2 regions of the Arthrobacter sp. NPDC055138 genome follow, and region 2 is predicted to be linked to the other one. Evidence: predicted binding sites of a transcription regulator. Region 2 holds the regulator's gene; the other holds the start of a gene.
The links. The regulator LexA, encoded in region 2, represses DNA repair genes until DNA is damaged. The targets are predictions, from matches to a motif close to TCGAACANNTGTTCGA.

Region 1 (8,142 bases), on a different contig from region 2:
AGATGTTCGTCCGGAAGGTCTCCTCGAACTGCTCGTCGCTGATGTCTTCGATCTGTTCGACGGCGATCTGCCGCCCGGCATTGTTGACCAGAATATCCAGGCCACCCAGTTGCTCCACCGCCTTGGCTACCAGATCCCGGGAGGCGGCGGCATCCGAAATGTCGCCCGGCAGCAGCACCGCCTTCCGCCCGTCTTTCTCAATCACGGACGCGATGTGCTGGGCGTCGGATTCTTCAGCCGGCAGGTAGGAGAGGGCGACGTCGGCGCCTTCTCGGGCGAAGCCGATGGCAACGGCTGCACCGATGCCGGAGTCGGCCCCGGTGATGAGGGCCTTGCGGCCGGTCAGCCTGCCGGTGCCGCGGTATGACTCTTCGCCTCGGTCGGTCTTTGGTTCCAATTCCTTATCCAGCCCGGGCTCCGGCTGGCTCTGCTTCGGCGGCGAGATGCTGGGGTAGCGGTCAACGGGATTCTGGAACGTGTACTGATCGGACGTCATGTGTGGCTCCTTCTGGCGGCCGGTTCCGGAGGCATCCGGCAGCAATGGCTGCGCTGAAGCGGAACGGAGTGGTCCGGACGGCCAATATGGTCAGTATGCTGATCGTGATGCCACCCTACGCCGTCGGGCATTTGACCGCATAGCCCGGCAAGCGGAACCGGACGGCGCCGGGGTGGACCGTAGCAACAGGAAACCGCAGTAACAGGAAGGGGCGCTGCCATGGCTCCGGATGACCTGAAACCCCTCCCGGCCGGCTGGCACCGGGCGCTGGTCCTGATGGCACATCCTGATGATCCGGAGTATGGGATCGCCGCCGCTGTCGCCGAATGGATTGGACAGGGAAAGGACGTCGCGTACGTCTTGGCGACCAGGGGAGAGGCCGGCATTGCCGGGCTGCCTCCCCGCGAGGCCGGACCGCTGCGCGAACAAGAACAGCGGGCCGCCTGCCGGGCGGTGGGGGTCAAGAAAGTGTCGTTCCTGGACTATCCGGACGGCCGACTCGAGGAAACGCTCCAGTTGCGCCGCGACCTGGCACGCGAGATCAGGACCTTTCGGCCGGACGTGGTGGTGACACTGAACCATCGAGATGTCTGGGGTCCAGGGGCGTGGAATTCGCAGGACCACCAGGTCATGGGCCGGTCGGTCCTCAATGCGGTGGCGGATGCCGGCAATGAATGGATCTTCCCGGATTTGGCGGCGCAAGGTCATCGGCCGCACACCGTTTCGTGGACTGCGGTTGCCTCCACCCGGCCCACGCACTATCTGGACGTCGGCCAGCATGCGTTGGACTCTGCGCTGCGCTCGCTGACGGCGCACCGCCGCTATCTGGAGGCGCTGAGCGACCGGCCGGTGGAGGAACAGGCGGCCGAACAGCTCGCGCTGGTGACCGGCGGCAGGCCGCGAATAGCCTTCGAATTGTTCGGGCTGTAGTAGGAGCGTGGAGGTTTCCGGCATCAATTCGCGGAAAAGGTCAGCAAGCTTTGTACTTTGCGTGAGGCGAGGTAGTCTGGCTGCACCTGTTGAAAACCTGAACCGAAAGAGGTGCTGTCATGGGTATGGGCGATAAGTTCGATGCTGCGAAAGACAAGGTCACGGGCAAGGTAAACGAAGCCGTCGGCGACGCGACCGATGACAAGTCGCGCGAGATGAAAGGCAAGGCCCAGCAGGTCGAGGGCGAAGCCAAAGACAAGCTGGCCGATGCCAAGGCCCATCTGAACGAGGACGCCGACCGGGCCACCGATGACACCGAGGGTGGCGGCAGGCGCTAAGCGTTTTGCCGATTCGGAAGCCTCCGCGGACCACTGTCCGCGGAGGCTTCCGGCGTCAAGAGGCAGACCTCGTGTTGGCTGCGGACGATGAAAGACCCTGATGCCGGGACGCACCCCATTCCTCATTCCTATTGACAGGACCCGCGATGATGACCGAACAACTGTCCGAGGCGTATGCCCGCTACGTGGCCGGGCTGGAGCACAGCCAGGCTGACGCCACCCTCCCGGTGCTGAGGCAATCTGCTGCGGACGGGGAGCGAGGCGTGCTGGTGCGATTCCTTCCGAACGAAGTCAATGCCATGGCGTCCGAGGACGTCCCCTTCGGGACCGTCAAGGAAGAACGTTACGACGATTAGAATCCGGCTCCGGTCGGACGTTTTCGGGTAGGAAGGGCTGCCGTAAGCCGCGCTTTTGCGTACCACTGGCGTGACGACCCAAAAGATAGCCCTGCGATGTTCCGTGATTCATTGCCGCAGGGCAGAAGCGCTTGTAAGCTCACTGCAGTGGAGCCGAATCGGCTCCCGGGCTACCTGGAGGCAGAGCGCATGGACGGGTCAACTGCCGGTCGGTCAGGGGTGGCACGTTTAGGTTCGGGGGGAACCTAATGCGGCACCGCCACTTGCCTCCCGCAGACGAGTTTCCGGTGAAGTTGGCTCTGCTCGGGGACCCGGAACTGCTGGCGTTGTACGGCAGGGCCATGCGGCAACTCGAGCGCGAGAGTATCCAATTCGGGGCGGCGGAGCCGGAAACCGAGTTCCGCCTTGAGGAGCTGCGGGTAGAGCTGGACCGGCGGGACAGCAGGGACGCGCTCAAGGCCAGCAAGCGTCGAATCCGCTGCCTCTACGGCGAAACCGAAAGCCAGCCGCCTGACTCGCTGTACGGCGGGGACTTCTAGAAACGCTCTGAGCCCCCCGCCACATCCGCCAGTGATTGCACCAGGCCGCCCACTTCGCCACCACGCCTGCCATTTCCCTGATGCATGCCACCTCGCGCGTCGCATGCCCGGGCTTCGGTATAGTTATAGACAGTAGCCTTACCAATAATGATGTTGATGCGAAAGGGCAGACGATCATGATCGCCAACGACAGTTCACGTGCCCATGCTGGCGAGTACGATTTCGGCGGAGCCGGAGGAGGTTTGCCGGATCCGTGGTGCTCCGCCTGCAACAGCGACGAGTATCTGGTTTTCGACGCTGTCACGCTGCTCCCGCCGGGGCCGGGCGCTCCCGCGCTGCCGCGGTGGGACGTTAGCTACTGGTGCAGCCACTGCGAGAGCTATTACGGCCACCAGACCTACAAGGTACCCACGTCGGAAACAGAGACGGTGGGGATCGATTTCGGTGCCGATGGCTACATGCACTGCGGGGAGCCCATGCAGCCGGTGGAACGAGTCGATCAAGCCATCCAGGATCCCGTTGACGAAGGCTCGCCGGAGACCGGCCCGCTCCCAACGGTGCGCGTGAACGTAGAAATTCTGCGTTGCCGCTGCGGCTTCAAGATGGAGGTGCCCGTCTGAGGCTACGGCGGAGCAATATCCGGGCTCCCGGTATATCCCGCCGGCGGCACGGGACCGGATTCTCCTACCGCCACCCCGATGGTTCGAAGCTTTCCAGCGACGAGCTCCGCAGGGTCAAGGCGCTGGCGGTTCCACCGGCCTGGTCCGCCGTGTGGATCTGCCCGGCGGAAAATGGCCATATCCAGGCGGCGGGCACGGACGACGCTGGGCGGCGGCAATACATCTACCATCCCCGATGGCGCGAACTCAGGGACCGGGAGAAGTTCGACCGCGCGCTGGCCTTCGGCCGTACCCTGACGGCCGCACGGCGGAGGGTGACGCTGCTGCTTCGGTCGGGGGACATGACCCGGGAGGTGGCCTGCGCCGCCGCGTTCCGCTTGCTGGACAGCGCGTCGCTGCGAATCGGCTCCGACGTCTATGCCGAGGAAAACGGGTCCTACGGAGTGACCACCTTGCTGGTCAGCCACGTCCAGGTGCATCAGGACACCATCCGGCTCGATTTTCCGGGCAAGAGCGGTCTGCAGTGGGACGTGGAAGTGAAGGATCCTGACCTCGCCGGCTGGCTGGCCCTGGGCAGAGGGAGGAAGGCGGGGGATCCGGCCATCGGCTACTGCAACGACGACGGAAGCTGGTCCGGACTGGCGGCCTCCGAGCTGAACGATTTCATCCATGGGCTCTGCGGGCAGGGTTTCAGCGCCAAGGATTTTCGGACTTGGCAGGGGACCGTTGCCGCCGCGGTTGAACTGGCCCGCTACGATGGCAAGCCCGGCATCACGGCCCGACGCAAGGCAGTCGCTGCCGCCATCAAAGCCGTGGCAGAGCGGCTCGGCAACACGCCCGCCGTTGCCCGCTCATCATACGTGGATCCGCGGCTTGTCGACCGTTTCATGGACGGGCAGGTTCCAGAAGCCGTCACGTATTCCGCGGCCGAGCGCAGCCTGCCGGCTTTCCTTGGCAACGAGGAACAGAAATAGTCCGCGGCGCTAGAATGAGAGAGCCCCGGCAGGCGGGATTCCCCCCAACGTCCACGCCTGTCGGGGTTGTTGACCCTTGCCTACCAGCCGCGGGATTTCCATTCGTCCAGATGCGGCCGTTCAGCGCCAAGCGTAGTTCCCTTCCCGTGTCCGGGATGGATCACGGTGTCGTCGGGCAGGTAGCCGAACAACCGGTCGCGGACATCGTTGAAGAGGGAAGCAAAGCGCTCCGGATCCTTCTCCGTATTGCCCACTCCGCCGGGAAACAGCGAGTCGCCGGTGAATACATGCGCGGGCCCGTCCGGGGCACGGTAGAGCAGTGCCACCGAGCCTGGGGTGTGGCCTCGTAGCTTGATGGCCTCCAGCGAGAATCCGTCGAACCGGCCCACGTCCTGATGCTCGAGCGAAACATCGGTCGGCACCTCGATCGCAGGAATATCCTCCGCGCCGGCGGCCGACTTGGCCCCGGTGGCGGCTACGGTATCCGCCAAGGCGCGGACATGGTCCCAGTGGCTGTGCGTAGTGATGACCAACTCGACCTTGGCGGGGCCGGCCGCATCCGCGGCCCCGTCGCGCAGGAGCTGTTCAATGGCCGGAAAGTCATCGGCGGCATCAATCAGTACCTGGGCGCCGGAATTCTTGGCTGTCAGCAGATAAACGTTGTTGTCCATTTCGGAAACCGAAATGCCGCGGATAGTGACTGCAGGATCTTCATGAAGCAACATGCGTTCCAGCCTACCGACAGTCGACCCGGACGGCTCCGGATGTCATTCTGGTTGTAGCAGTGGACAGGCCGGTTGCTGCGGACACGACGAGGAGCGGGCGCGGGCGATGGAAGCGAGTGGGTTTGACTGGCGGATGAACCGCGACAGCGCCGTGCCGCTGTTCGAACAACTGCGGCTGCGGATCATTGAAGCGGCGGACGCCGGGGAGTTGCCGGTGGGCACCAAGCTGCCGCCCGTCCGGCGGCTGGCCGATCACTTGGGCGTGGTGCCGAATACGGTGGCCCGCGCCTACCGGGAGCTGGAAACCGCCGGCCGGGTGGAGACGCACGGCCGCGCCGGTACGGTGGTCAGCGCCGGAGCGGGCAAGGCCCGGCAGCAACTGGGCGACGCCGCCGAAGCCTTCGCGCAGGCGGTCCACGGTCAGGGAATCGGCACCAAGGAAGCCCTCGCCGCCGCCAAGGCAGCGATGGAGCGCCACGGCATCAAATAGCGCCCCATCAAGTAGCCACTGCATTGAGTAGCCGCTGCATCAAGTGCCGCAGCAACGCCCAGCCGATCCGCGCCCGACCGAAGCCGGCTTAAGAATGTTGCCAGGCCTCGCCGTCGTGCTGAGCGAGGACGCGGGGCGGCAAATGCGGACAGCGGTTGTCCGCAGTAGCCAGCGGCCGTGACCGATGTAATACAAGTTCGAACGAATTTTCGATTAGAGTAGATACCGTGCTAAAAGCGAGTGAAACGTCCGTCCCGGCGACCGATTCGGAGTCCGCCACCCCCGTTTCCCACCCCGCGGATATGTCACGCTTGGTCGTCAAAGGCGCCCGCGAGCATAACCTCCAGAACGTCAGCGTGGATCTTCCCCGCGACTCCATGATCGTCTTTACCGGGCTGTCCGGCTCCGGGAAGTCGTCCCTGGCCTTCGACACGATCTTTGCCGAGGGCCAGCGCCGGTACGTGGAATCGCTGTCATCGTATGCGCGGATGTTCCTGGGCCAGGTGGACAAGCCCGACGTCGATTTCATCGAGGGCCTCTCGCCCGCGGTGTCGATCGACCAGAAGTCAACCAGCCGGAATCCGCGCTCCACCGTCGGCACCATCACCGAGATCTACGACTACCTGCGCCTGCTGTGGGCCCGGGTGGGCCGTCCCTTCTGTCCGCAGTGCGGCGAGCCGGTGGAGAAACAGACTCCGCAACAGATCGTGGATCAGCTGCAGGAGCTGCCAGACGGGACGCGTTTCCAGGTTCTGGCACCCGTGGTGCGTGGCCGCAAGGGCGAGTTTGTGGACCTGTTCAAGGAGCTGGGCGCCAAGGGATTTTCCCGCGCCAAGGTAGACGGCAAGCAGGTGCAGCTGTCCGAACCGCCGAAGCTGGGCAAGCAGTACAAGCACACCATTGAGGTGGTGGTGGACCGGCTGGTGGCCAAAGACGGTATCCACCAGCGCCTGACCGACTCGGTGGAGACCGCGCTGGCGCTGGCGGAAGGCCGGGTGCTGGCCGACTTCGTGGACCTCGACGAGGAGGACCCGGGCCGTACCCGTGCTTTCTCCGAACACTTGGCCTGCCCGAACGAGCACCCGTTGGCGATCGACGAGATCGAACCGCGCTCCTTCTCGTTCAACAATCCGTTTGGCGCATGCCCTGCCTGCACCGGCATCGGCAGCAAGCTCGAGGTGGATGTGGATCTGGTGGTCCCGGATCCGGACCGAAGCCTGGCCGACGGCGCCATCGCCCCGTGGTCGCTCGGCAAGGCCACCCAGGAGTACTGGACCCGGCTGCTTGAAGGACTCTCGCACGAGCTCGGCTTCTCGATGGACGAGCCGTGGAAGAACCTGCCGAAGAAGGTCCGCGATGCCGTGCTGCTCGGCAAGGACTTTAAAGTGGTGGTGCAGTACCGCAACCGCTTCGGACGGGAGCGTAAATACTCCACCGGCTTCGAAGGCGCCTTCCAGTACATCCACCGCAAGCACGAGGAAACCGAGTCCGAAATGGCCCGGGACCGCTACAAGGAGTACATGCGGGAAGTGCCGTGCCCGGAGTGCAACGGCGCGCGGCTGAACCCCGCCTCGCTGTCCGTACTGATCAACGGCAAGTCCATTGCGGACGTTTCCGCCCTGCCGCTGCGCGAGGCCAGTTCCTTCCTGGACGGACTGGACCTGACGGCTCGCGAAGCCCAGATCGGCCACCAGGTGCTCATCGAGATCCAGGCCCGGCTGCGCTTCCTGCTGGATGTGGGTCTGGAGTATCTGAACCTGGAGCGGGCGGCAGGCACGTTGTCCGGCGGCGAGGCCCAGCGCATCCGGCTGGCCACCCAGATCGGTTCCGGCCTGGTCGGCGTCCTCTACGTGCTGGACGAGCCCTCGATCGGTTTGCACCAGCGGGACAACCGGCGGCTGATCGAGACCTTGACCCGCTTGCGCGATCTGGGCAACACGCTGATCGTGGTCGAGCACGACGAGGACACCATCGCCGAGGCCGACTGGATTGTCGACATCGGTCCGGGCGCCGGCGAACACGGCGGCGAGGTGGTCCATTCCGGCTCCCTGCAGGAACTGCTGGAGAACACGCGTTCCATCACCGGCGACTACTTGTCCGGACGCCGCCGGATAGAGCTTCCCGGCAAGCGCCGGAAGGTGGACAAGAAACGCCAGCTGAAAGTGGTCGGGGCGCGCGAGAACAATCTGCGCGGCATCGACGCGCAGTTCCCGCTGGGCGTTTTCACCGCGGTCACCGGGGTCAGCGGCTCCGGCAAGTCGACCTTGGTCAACGACATCCTCTACAAGGTGCTGGCCAACAAGCTTAACGGGGCCAAGCATGTGGCCGGTCGGCACACCAGGGTGGAGGGGCTGGACCAGCTGGACAAGGTGATCCACGTGGACCAGAGCCCGATCGGACGCACCCCGCGGTCCAATCCGGCCACCTACACGGGTGTCTTCGACAACATCCGCAAATTGTTCGCAGAGACCAACGAGGCCAAGCTTCGCGGCTACCTGCCCGGCAGGTTCTCCTTCAACGTGAAGGGCGGCCGCTGCGAAGCTTGCTCGGGCGACGGCACGCTGAAGATCGAAATGAACTTCCTTCCGGACGTCTACGTGCCGTGCGAGGTCTGCCACGGCGCGCGCTACAACCGGGAGACCCTGGAAGTCCACTACAAGGGCAAGACCATTGC
Region 2 (8,142 bases):
GGCGCCGATGGGCTGATCCGTGCCATCCGTTCGGAGCACCTGCCCGAGGGCCGTGAGCTGCTGGCAGCAGCGCCGGAGGCCGAGTGGTTCATGGACTACCGCAATGCCGATGGCTCGGTATCCGAGATTTGCGGCAACGGCGTCCGCGTCTTCGTGCACTTTCTGCTGGCCGAGGGACTGGTCGGGCTGGATGCCGGGGAGTCTTTGACGATAGGGACGAGGGCGGGGATCAAGATCATCCGCCGGTCCGCCAACGGCTACGCCGTGGACATGGGGCCATGGGAATTCATCTTCCCCGCCGAGGCTGCGGCCCGGGCCATGGACTCCACCGTCAGCGCCGGCGGCCTGGAGGTGCCGCGGCCGGCGCTGTCCGTGAGCATGGGCAACCCGCATACCGTCGTCGCCCTCGCCGGACTTGAAGAACTGGCCGCCACCGAATTGTTTGCGGCACCCGCGGTGGATCCCGTACCCGCAAACGGAACCAACGTGGAATTTGTGGTACCGGCCGAACCCCTCGTCGCCGACGGAGCAGGGCATATCAGCATGCGCGTGCACGAGCGCGGGGTGGGGGAGACCCAGTCCTGCGGGACCGGTGCCTGCGCCGCCGCCGCTGCCATCCGCTACTGGGCCGGGAACGGTGCTCCCGACGACTGGCAGGTCGGAGTCCCAGGTGGAACCGTCCGCGTGCGGTTTCTCCCGGCGCCGGACGGGCGCGAACATGTGGAGCTCAGCGGACCCGCCGTGTTGGTGTCCCGCGGAACCGTGGCCTGAGGGAAGCGGTTCAGCCGGCGCGCCGGACGCAAAGCACGCGGAAAGCCTTGGCCGTGCTCTCACGGCTGATGGAGTAGTCCGGCGGCAGTTCGCCGGAAAGCCAGCGCTGCAGCGAGTCCGAGCCCAGGTTCTTCTGGACCACCAGCCAGGCGGAGCCGCCGGGCGCGAGCCTGGGCAGCCACAGCAACAGCAGTTCGTGGAGTTCACTCTTGCCGATTCGGATCGGCGGGTTGGACCAGATGGTTTCGAACCGCAGCGACGGGTCGACGTCTTCCGGTAGGCAGGCACGGACATTGTCCAGGCCCAACGACGCGGCGTTGTCGTTGGTCAAGGCGATGCTGCGCTCGTTGACGTCGACGGCCCACACCGTGGCCCCCGGGGATTTCAAGCCCATGGTCAGGGCGATCGGACCCCACCCGCAGCCGATGTCCAGCAGGTTGCCTGCCGGCGCCGGCGGAGGAACCTCGGCCAGTAGCACCGCTGTGCCCTTGTCGACGCCGTCCGGACTGAAGATGCCGCCGGCCGTCTGCAACTGCCGTGGGCGGCCGTCCAGTTCGACCTCCAGGGTGCGGCGAACCTCGGGTTTGCCTGGTTGCGGGCTGAAGTAGTGCTCTGTTCCCATAATCGGCCAGATTAGTGCGCGTTCAGCGGAATCGGTATCAAGGCGCGCCTAAGCTGCGTCGGCTCTGATAGCGTTGACCGCATGAAGAAGTAATGATTGCGCCGCCACCATGCTGTCCCGTTCCATGCGGCACAGCGCGTGCCGTTGGTCGAGAATTCATTCTCCCCGGCCGCCGGGCAATCACCGTTCCTCGAAACTCAGGAGCGCTCCACCGCCGCAGCCGCCCGTTCGGTTGTTTCAGTTCCCCGGCGCCGGTTATGCCGGCCGCACCAGAAGGCGCCAGCTGCCACGCATTTCCCGCCCCGCACCGACGGGGCCCATGCCAGGAGGACTTTTGGCCGATCATCCACAAACCGCATCTTCGGGCTCCGCTGGACGCACCCCGGAGGACTACGATAAGACCACGGACATTTCGAAGGAGAGCATGACCACCAACAGCCCCCAGCCGTCGCCGGAACCGGAAATGACGCCGGATGAGATCCAGGCAGTCATTGACCGTATCCTGGCCCGCGACACTGCGGCAGGAAGCAAGCCGGGAGTCGGCGGCCGAGCGCAGGCTCTGTCCAAACTTGACTCCGAGCATTCCGAATTCGACGGTGACCAGCAGGACTTGGCCGAACGCCGTGCCCTCCGCCGCGTAGCGGGTCTCTCCACCGAACTGGAGGACGTCACCGAGGTCGAGTACCGGCAACTACGCCTGGAGCGCGTGGTGCTGGCCGGTCTGTGGACCGAAGGCACGGCCGACGACGCAGACAATTCCCTGCGGGAACTGGCGGCGTTGGCGGAGACCGCCGGCTCCGAGGTGCTGGACGGCATCGTGCAGCGCCGGATGAAGCCGGACCCGGGCACCTTCCTCGGGTCCGGAAAGGCCCAGGAACTGCGGGACATCGTGATGTCCACCGGCGCTGACACGGTCATTGTCGACGGCGAACTCTCGCCCTCGCAGCGCCGCGGACTGGAAGACATCGTGAAGGTCAAAGTCATTGACCGCACGGCGCTGATCCTGGACATCTTCGCGCAGCACGCGAAGAGCCGCGAGGGCAAGGCCCAGGTCGAGTTGGCCCAGCTGGAGTACCTGCTGCCGCGCCTGCGTGGCTGGGGCGAGTCGATGTCCCGTCAGGCCGGCGGGCGCGTCGGAGCCGCCGGCGGCGGCATCGGTTCGCGCGGACCAGGTGAGACGAAGATCGAACTGGACCGCCGCCGTATCCGGACCCGGATGGCGAAGCTGCGCCGCGAAATCGCAGCCATGAAGCCGGCACGGGACACCAAGCGTGCCAACCGCCGCCGCAATGCCGTGCCCTCGGTGGCCATCGCCGGTTACACCAACGCCGGGAAATCGTCGCTGCTCAACCGCCTGACCGATGCAGGCGTTCTGGTCGAGAATGCGCTTTTTGCCACCTTGGACCCCACCGTGCGCCGCGCGGAAACACCCGACGGCATCGGCTACACGCTCGCCGACACCGTCGGTTTCGTCCGCTCGCTGCCAACGCAACTGGTGGAAGCCTTCCGCTCCACGTTGGAGGAAGTTGCCGACGCCGATGTGATCCTGCACGTGGTGGACGTCTCGCACCCCGACCCGGAGGGCCAGATCGCCGCGGTGCGTGAAGTGCTCACCGAGGTGGATGCCCGGCACATTCCTGAAATCGTGGTGTTGAACAAGGCAGATGCCGCCGATCCCTTCGTGGTCGAACGGCTGCGGCAGCGCGAACCGAACCACGTAGTGGTCTCGGCACGCACCGGCCAGGGCATGGACGCGCTGCTGCGACTGATCAGCGAAACCATCCCGCGTCCGAGCGTGAAGCTGCGGCTGTTGGTGCCCTACGACCGCGGCGAAGTCATCAGCCGTTTGCACAGCGAGGATGCGGAGATCCTCGCCATGGAGCACGGGGAAGACGGCACGCGGCTCGATGTCCTGGTTCGCGAGGGCTTGGCAGCGGAGCTGGAACGATTCCTTCGACATGACTGAAACCCGGGTACCGGCCGGCGAGGCGTTGCGGCTGCTCGATGTCGCGGTCCAGGGCATGGGCGGCCAACACCGCGCCGGCCAGCACGAGATGGCTGCCAAAGTAGCCGAGGCCTTCGACCGCCGGCAGCACCTGCTGGTGCAGGCGGGCACCGGCACGGGCAAGTCGTTGGCGTATCTGATCCCGCTCATGGTGCAGGCCTTGGAGGGTGAGAAGCCCGCCATCGTCTCCACCGCGACGCTGGCCCTGCAGTCGCAGATCGTCAAAAGGGACCTGCCGCGGCTGATGGAAGCCGTCGCCGATGAGCTTCCCCGGCCGTTGGACGTGGCGCTGCTCAAGGGGCGGAACAACTACGTCTGCCTGCATAAGCTGGCAGGCGGCTTTCCGGACGAAGACGCGCCTGCTGCGCTGTTCAGCCTCGGCGAGGACGCCGTCCCGCATCCGGCTCCCGCCGGCGGAGGGGCGTCCAGCGGGGCCGCGGGTGCATTGGGCAAGGAGGTCGTGCGGCTGCGCGAATGGGCGCAGGAGACCGAGACCGGCGATCGCGATGAACTGGTGCCCGGGGTCAGCGATCGCGCGTGGCGACAGGTCTCCGTGGGATCGATGGAATGCCTCGGCGCGCAAAAATGTCCCCTCGCCGCCGAGTGCTTCAGCGAACTGGCGCGCGGACATGCTGCCGAGGCGGACATCGTGATCACCAACCACGCCATGCTCGCCATCAACGCCTTTGAGGGCGTGGCCGTGCTTCCGGACTACGACGTGGTGGTGATTGACGAAGCCCACGAATTGCAGGACCGCGTCACCAGCGCCGTGGCGGGGCAGCTGTCGGCTGCCATGGTCCGCACTGCGGCTTCGACCGCGCGCAAGCACACCGGGATCAGCGTGGAGCCGCTGAACTCGGCTGCCGGCGCCCTGGAGGACGTACTGGAGCCGTTGCCGAGCGGATTGTTGGCCTCCGGCCTGCGCGAGGAGCAGGAGTTGGTCCTCGCGCAGCTGCGGGAGGCGGCCCGCGCAGCGCTATCCGATTCCAAGCCCGAGGGGTCCGCGGCGGCAGACGGCGGGAGGCAGATGGCCCGATCCCGTCTTTCCTCGGTGCTGGAGATGGCCGAACGGCTGCTTTCGGCGGCAGATTCCCGCGAGGTCATTTGGGCGACCCGTCCCAGCACCTTCGGCGAGACCGGCGACTATATCGCCAACGACGACCAGCCGGCTACGCTCAACGTCGCCCCGTTGTCTGTTGCCTCCAGGCTGCGTGAAGGGCTCTTCGACGAACATACGGTGGTGCTGACCTCCGCCACGCTGTCGGTGGGGGGCACCTTCGACGCCGTTGCCGGTTCGCTCGGATTGTTGGGGGCCGGTGCCCCAGCGTACTCAAGCGCCGACGTGGGCAGTCCCTTCGATTACCCCCGCCAGGGTGTGCTGTATGTGGCATCGCATCTGCCCAAGCCGGGCCGTGGCACCAGCAGCGAGCAGCTCGACGAACTCGAGGAGCTGCTGCGCGCCTCACGCGGCGGGGCCCTCGGATTGTTCTCCTCGCGTCGCGCGGCAGAAGAAGCTGCCGCCGAAATGCGTCAGCGCACCGAACTGACCATCCTGTGCCAGGGCGAATCATCAATGGGGGCGCTGGTCCGCCAATTCGCCGATGAACCGGACACCTGCCTGTTCGGCACGATGACTCTGTGGCAGGGAGTCGATGTTCCGGGCGAGGCATGCCGGTTGGTGGTCATCGACCGAATTCCGTTCCCGCGGCCGGACGACCCGCTGACCACTGCCCGGACCCGGTCGGTAGCTCAGGCCGGCGGCAATGGTTTCATGACGGTCTCGGCCACCCACGCAGCAGTGCGGCTGGCCCAGGGCGCTGGCCGCTTGATTCGCGCATCCAATGACAAGGGGGTTGTGGCCGTGTTGGATTCCCGTCTGGCCACCGCCCGCTACGGAAATTTCCTCCGCAGTGCCCTGCCGCCGTTTTGGAGCACGAAGGATGGCGCCATCGCCCGCCAGGTCCTGGAGCGGCTGGCGGCCGCCGCCGCCTGAACCGGCGGCCGCCAGAACCATCCGGGTCCGCCGCCGAATGGGCAGGCTGCATCGGCTGAAGGAGCGGTGGCGGAGCAGTCAGAGCGCCCGCATCACGGAGACAACCTTGCCCATGATGGTTGCGTGGTCGCCCAGAATCGGTTCATAGCGCGTGTTCTGCGGCAGCAACCAGGTGTGCCCGTCTCGCTGCCGGAAGGTTTTTACCGTTGCCTCTTCGTCGAGCAGCGCCGCAACAATGTCGCCGTTCTCTGCGGTGTGCTGCTGCCGAACCACCACCCAGTCGCCATCGCAAATGGCAGCATCGATCATCGAATCGCCGGAAACCTTCAGCATGAACAACTCGCCGTGCCCCACCAGCTGCCGGGGCAGCGGCATGACGTCCTCGACCGCCTGGTCTGCCAGGATCGGTCCGCCGGCGGCGATCCGTCCCACCAGCGGCACCATGGCCGTATCGGATGACGTGGTGAGTTCGGCCACCGCGACGCCACTGGAGCTGCGCAGCTGCTGCGGCTCGTCCACGCCCACGATTTCCACGCCGCCCTGTTCAAGCGTCAGCGGAGTGAGGATCTCCATGGCCCGGGGACGCTTCGGGTCCCGCCGGATGTAGCCCATCTTCTCCAGTTGGGCCAGTTGATGGGTGACGCTGGACAGGCTTGCCAAGCCGACGAGGTCGCCGATCTCGCGCATCGACGGCGGGTACCCGTGGGCAATAACGGAGCGCTGGATGGTTTCCAGGATCTTCTTTTGCCGCGGCGTCAGGCTGCGTCCGACCTTGACAGGGCGGCCTCGTCGCCGCGCTCCGGCAGTGGTGGTGGTCTCTTCGGACATATCCGGCCCCGGTCTTCCCATGATGGTCCAGGTGCCGGGTCTGGCTGATGCGGAACCGGCACTCGGATTGCTGTCTCGACTGTTTTGTCAGTGGCGGCTGATGCACTGCAATTCACAGCCGCTCATGCCATCAACGCTAGGCGAGGCGGTGAGGAATTTCAAACATTTGTTCGACTGAGTCTCGACAATAGTCGATCACCAGTGCTAAAACTGTAGAAGACGCATTCGAAGATGCGTTCGAATGCGGTGGTTCGATGATCGAAACCAGTCGAAATAGATCGAAATCGGAAAGGTGGCACCATGTCCGCCCAGCTCGCACCGCAGTCCGCAGACTTCCGCGCCAACGCCCCCCTCCGGCTTACCCGCCGGGGCCGTTTGCTGCTGATTGGCCTGCCGCTCATGCTTGCCGCGGCCGTCGCGCTCACCCTGGTCGGCTTCTTCACCGCACCGGCAATGGCCGCTGCCGGAGGGTTGGGGCCGGGGCCGGCCGTTACCGTCACTGTCGGCAGCGGCCAGACGCTCTGGGATGTGGCGGTGCTGTCCGCCCCCGACCGCAACCCGCATGATGTCATCTTCGAGATCGCGCAATTGAACGGCCTGGACGGGGACATCGTCCATTCCGGCCAGCAGTTGCTGGTGCCGTCAGCGCATTGAGGCAACCGTAATATGAGCCGCTTCGGCCCGCCCGATTCCTGCCCCGGGCGGGCCGAAGCTTAAGCTGGATCGGTGAGTGAGCAGTTAGAACGCCTGAACCGTCTGCCGTTGCGGGGTAATCTCCGGGGCCTGGAGCCATATGGTGCCCCCCAATTGGACGTGCCCATCCTGCTGAATGTCAACGAAAACACCCACGGCTTGCCGGAGACGGTGCATCAAGCCATCGTCTCGGCCGTCAGCGCCGCAGCGGCCGGTTTGAACAGGTATCCGGACCGCGAGTTTACCGAGCTTCGGACGGCGCTGTCCCTCTATCTGGGACACGGCCTCACGGCAGAGAACATCTGGGCGGCCAACGGTTCGAATGAAGTGCTGCAGCAAATCCTTCAGGCCTTCGGCGGGCCGGGCCGGACCTTGTTGAGCTTCCCGCCCACGTATTCCATGTACCCGCTGCTGGCCAGCGGGACGGACACCGAGTATGTTGCGGTGCCGCGCGGAGCGGACTTTGCGATCTCCGCGGAAGCGGTTGCCGCTGCCGTCGCAGAATCCGCAGCCAACGTCGTCGTCCTGTGTTCCCCGAACAACCCGACGGGCACCGCGCTGGGCCTTGACGTCGTCGAGGCCGCCTACGAAGCGGGAGAGGCATCCAACGCCATAGTGATCGTGGATGAGGCCTACGCCGAATTCGCCCACGCCGGCACGCCGAGCGCGCTGACGCTGCTGCCCGGCCGGGAGCGGTTGATCGTCTCCCGCACCATGAGCAAGGCTTTCGCCCTTGCCGGTGCCCGAGTGGGGTACCTTGCCGCCGCGCCGCAGGTTGCCGACGCCCTGCGCTTGGTCCGCCTGCCCTACCACCTGTCCGCGATCACCCAGGCGACGGCGCTGGCCGCACTGGAAAATGCGGACGCGCTGCTCGCCAATGTTGAGGACATCAAGACCCAACGGGACCGCATTGTCGACGGACTGACCGAACTCGGTTTGAAGCCGGCACCGTCGGACTCCAACTTCGTGTTCTTCGGCGGCCTGGACGACCCGCACGCGGTGTGGCAGGGGCTTCTGGAAGCCGGCGTGCTGATCCGCGACGTCGGGATTCCCGGACACCTGCGGGTGACGGCGGGCACTGAGGCCGAGACCACAGCCTTCCTCGAAGGCATCAAGGCCCTGATGTCGAGCCGAGTCTCCTAAACTGTAGTAAGAGCGCACCGGCCTGGCCGGTCAACCATTTTCGTCAAAGGACCCCCATGACCGTGGATACCACCACCGGACGTACCG

Region 1: the regulator LexA is predicted to act here: its motif matches at 5,666-5,681, upstream of uvrA (excinuclease ABC subunit UvrA).

What each region holds. Positions count from the first base shown of each region.
Region 1 covers NZ_JBSGTH010000002.1:380,745-388,886, reverse strand. The annotation lists gene ACWF5H_RS06980 (SDR family oxidoreductase) at 1-496, opposite strand, end outside; gene ACWF5H_RS06975 (PIG-L deacetylase family protein) at 716-1,426, shown strand; gene ACWF5H_RS06970 (CsbD family protein) at 1,546-1,764, shown strand; gene ACWF5H_RS06965 (hypothetical protein) at 1,911-2,120, shown strand; gene ACWF5H_RS06960 (hypothetical protein) at 2,408-2,659, shown strand; gene ACWF5H_RS06955 (hypothetical protein) at 2,836-3,279, shown strand; gene ACWF5H_RS06950 (DNA topoisomerase IB) at 3,243-4,253, shown strand; gene ACWF5H_RS06945 (MBL fold metallo-hydrolase) at 4,334-4,978, opposite strand; gene ACWF5H_RS06940 (GntR family transcriptional regulator) at 5,112-5,468, shown strand; gene uvrA (excinuclease ABC subunit UvrA) at 5,771-8,142, shown strand, end outside.
Region 2 covers NZ_JBSGTH010000006.1:32,656-40,797, reverse strand. The annotation lists gene dapF (diaminopimelate epimerase) at 1-771, shown strand, start outside; gene ACWF5H_RS15115 (class I SAM-dependent methyltransferase) at 782-1,393, opposite strand; gene hflX (GTPase HflX) at 1,818-3,359, shown strand; gene ACWF5H_RS15105 (ATP-dependent DNA helicase) at 3,352-5,391, shown strand; gene lexA (transcriptional repressor LexA) at 5,470-6,219, opposite strand; gene ACWF5H_RS15095 (LysM peptidoglycan-binding domain-containing protein) at 6,520-6,873, shown strand; gene ACWF5H_RS15090 (histidinol-phosphate transaminase) at 6,946-8,055, shown strand; gene hisB (imidazoleglycerol-phosphate dehydratase HisB) at 8,112-8,142, shown strand, end outside.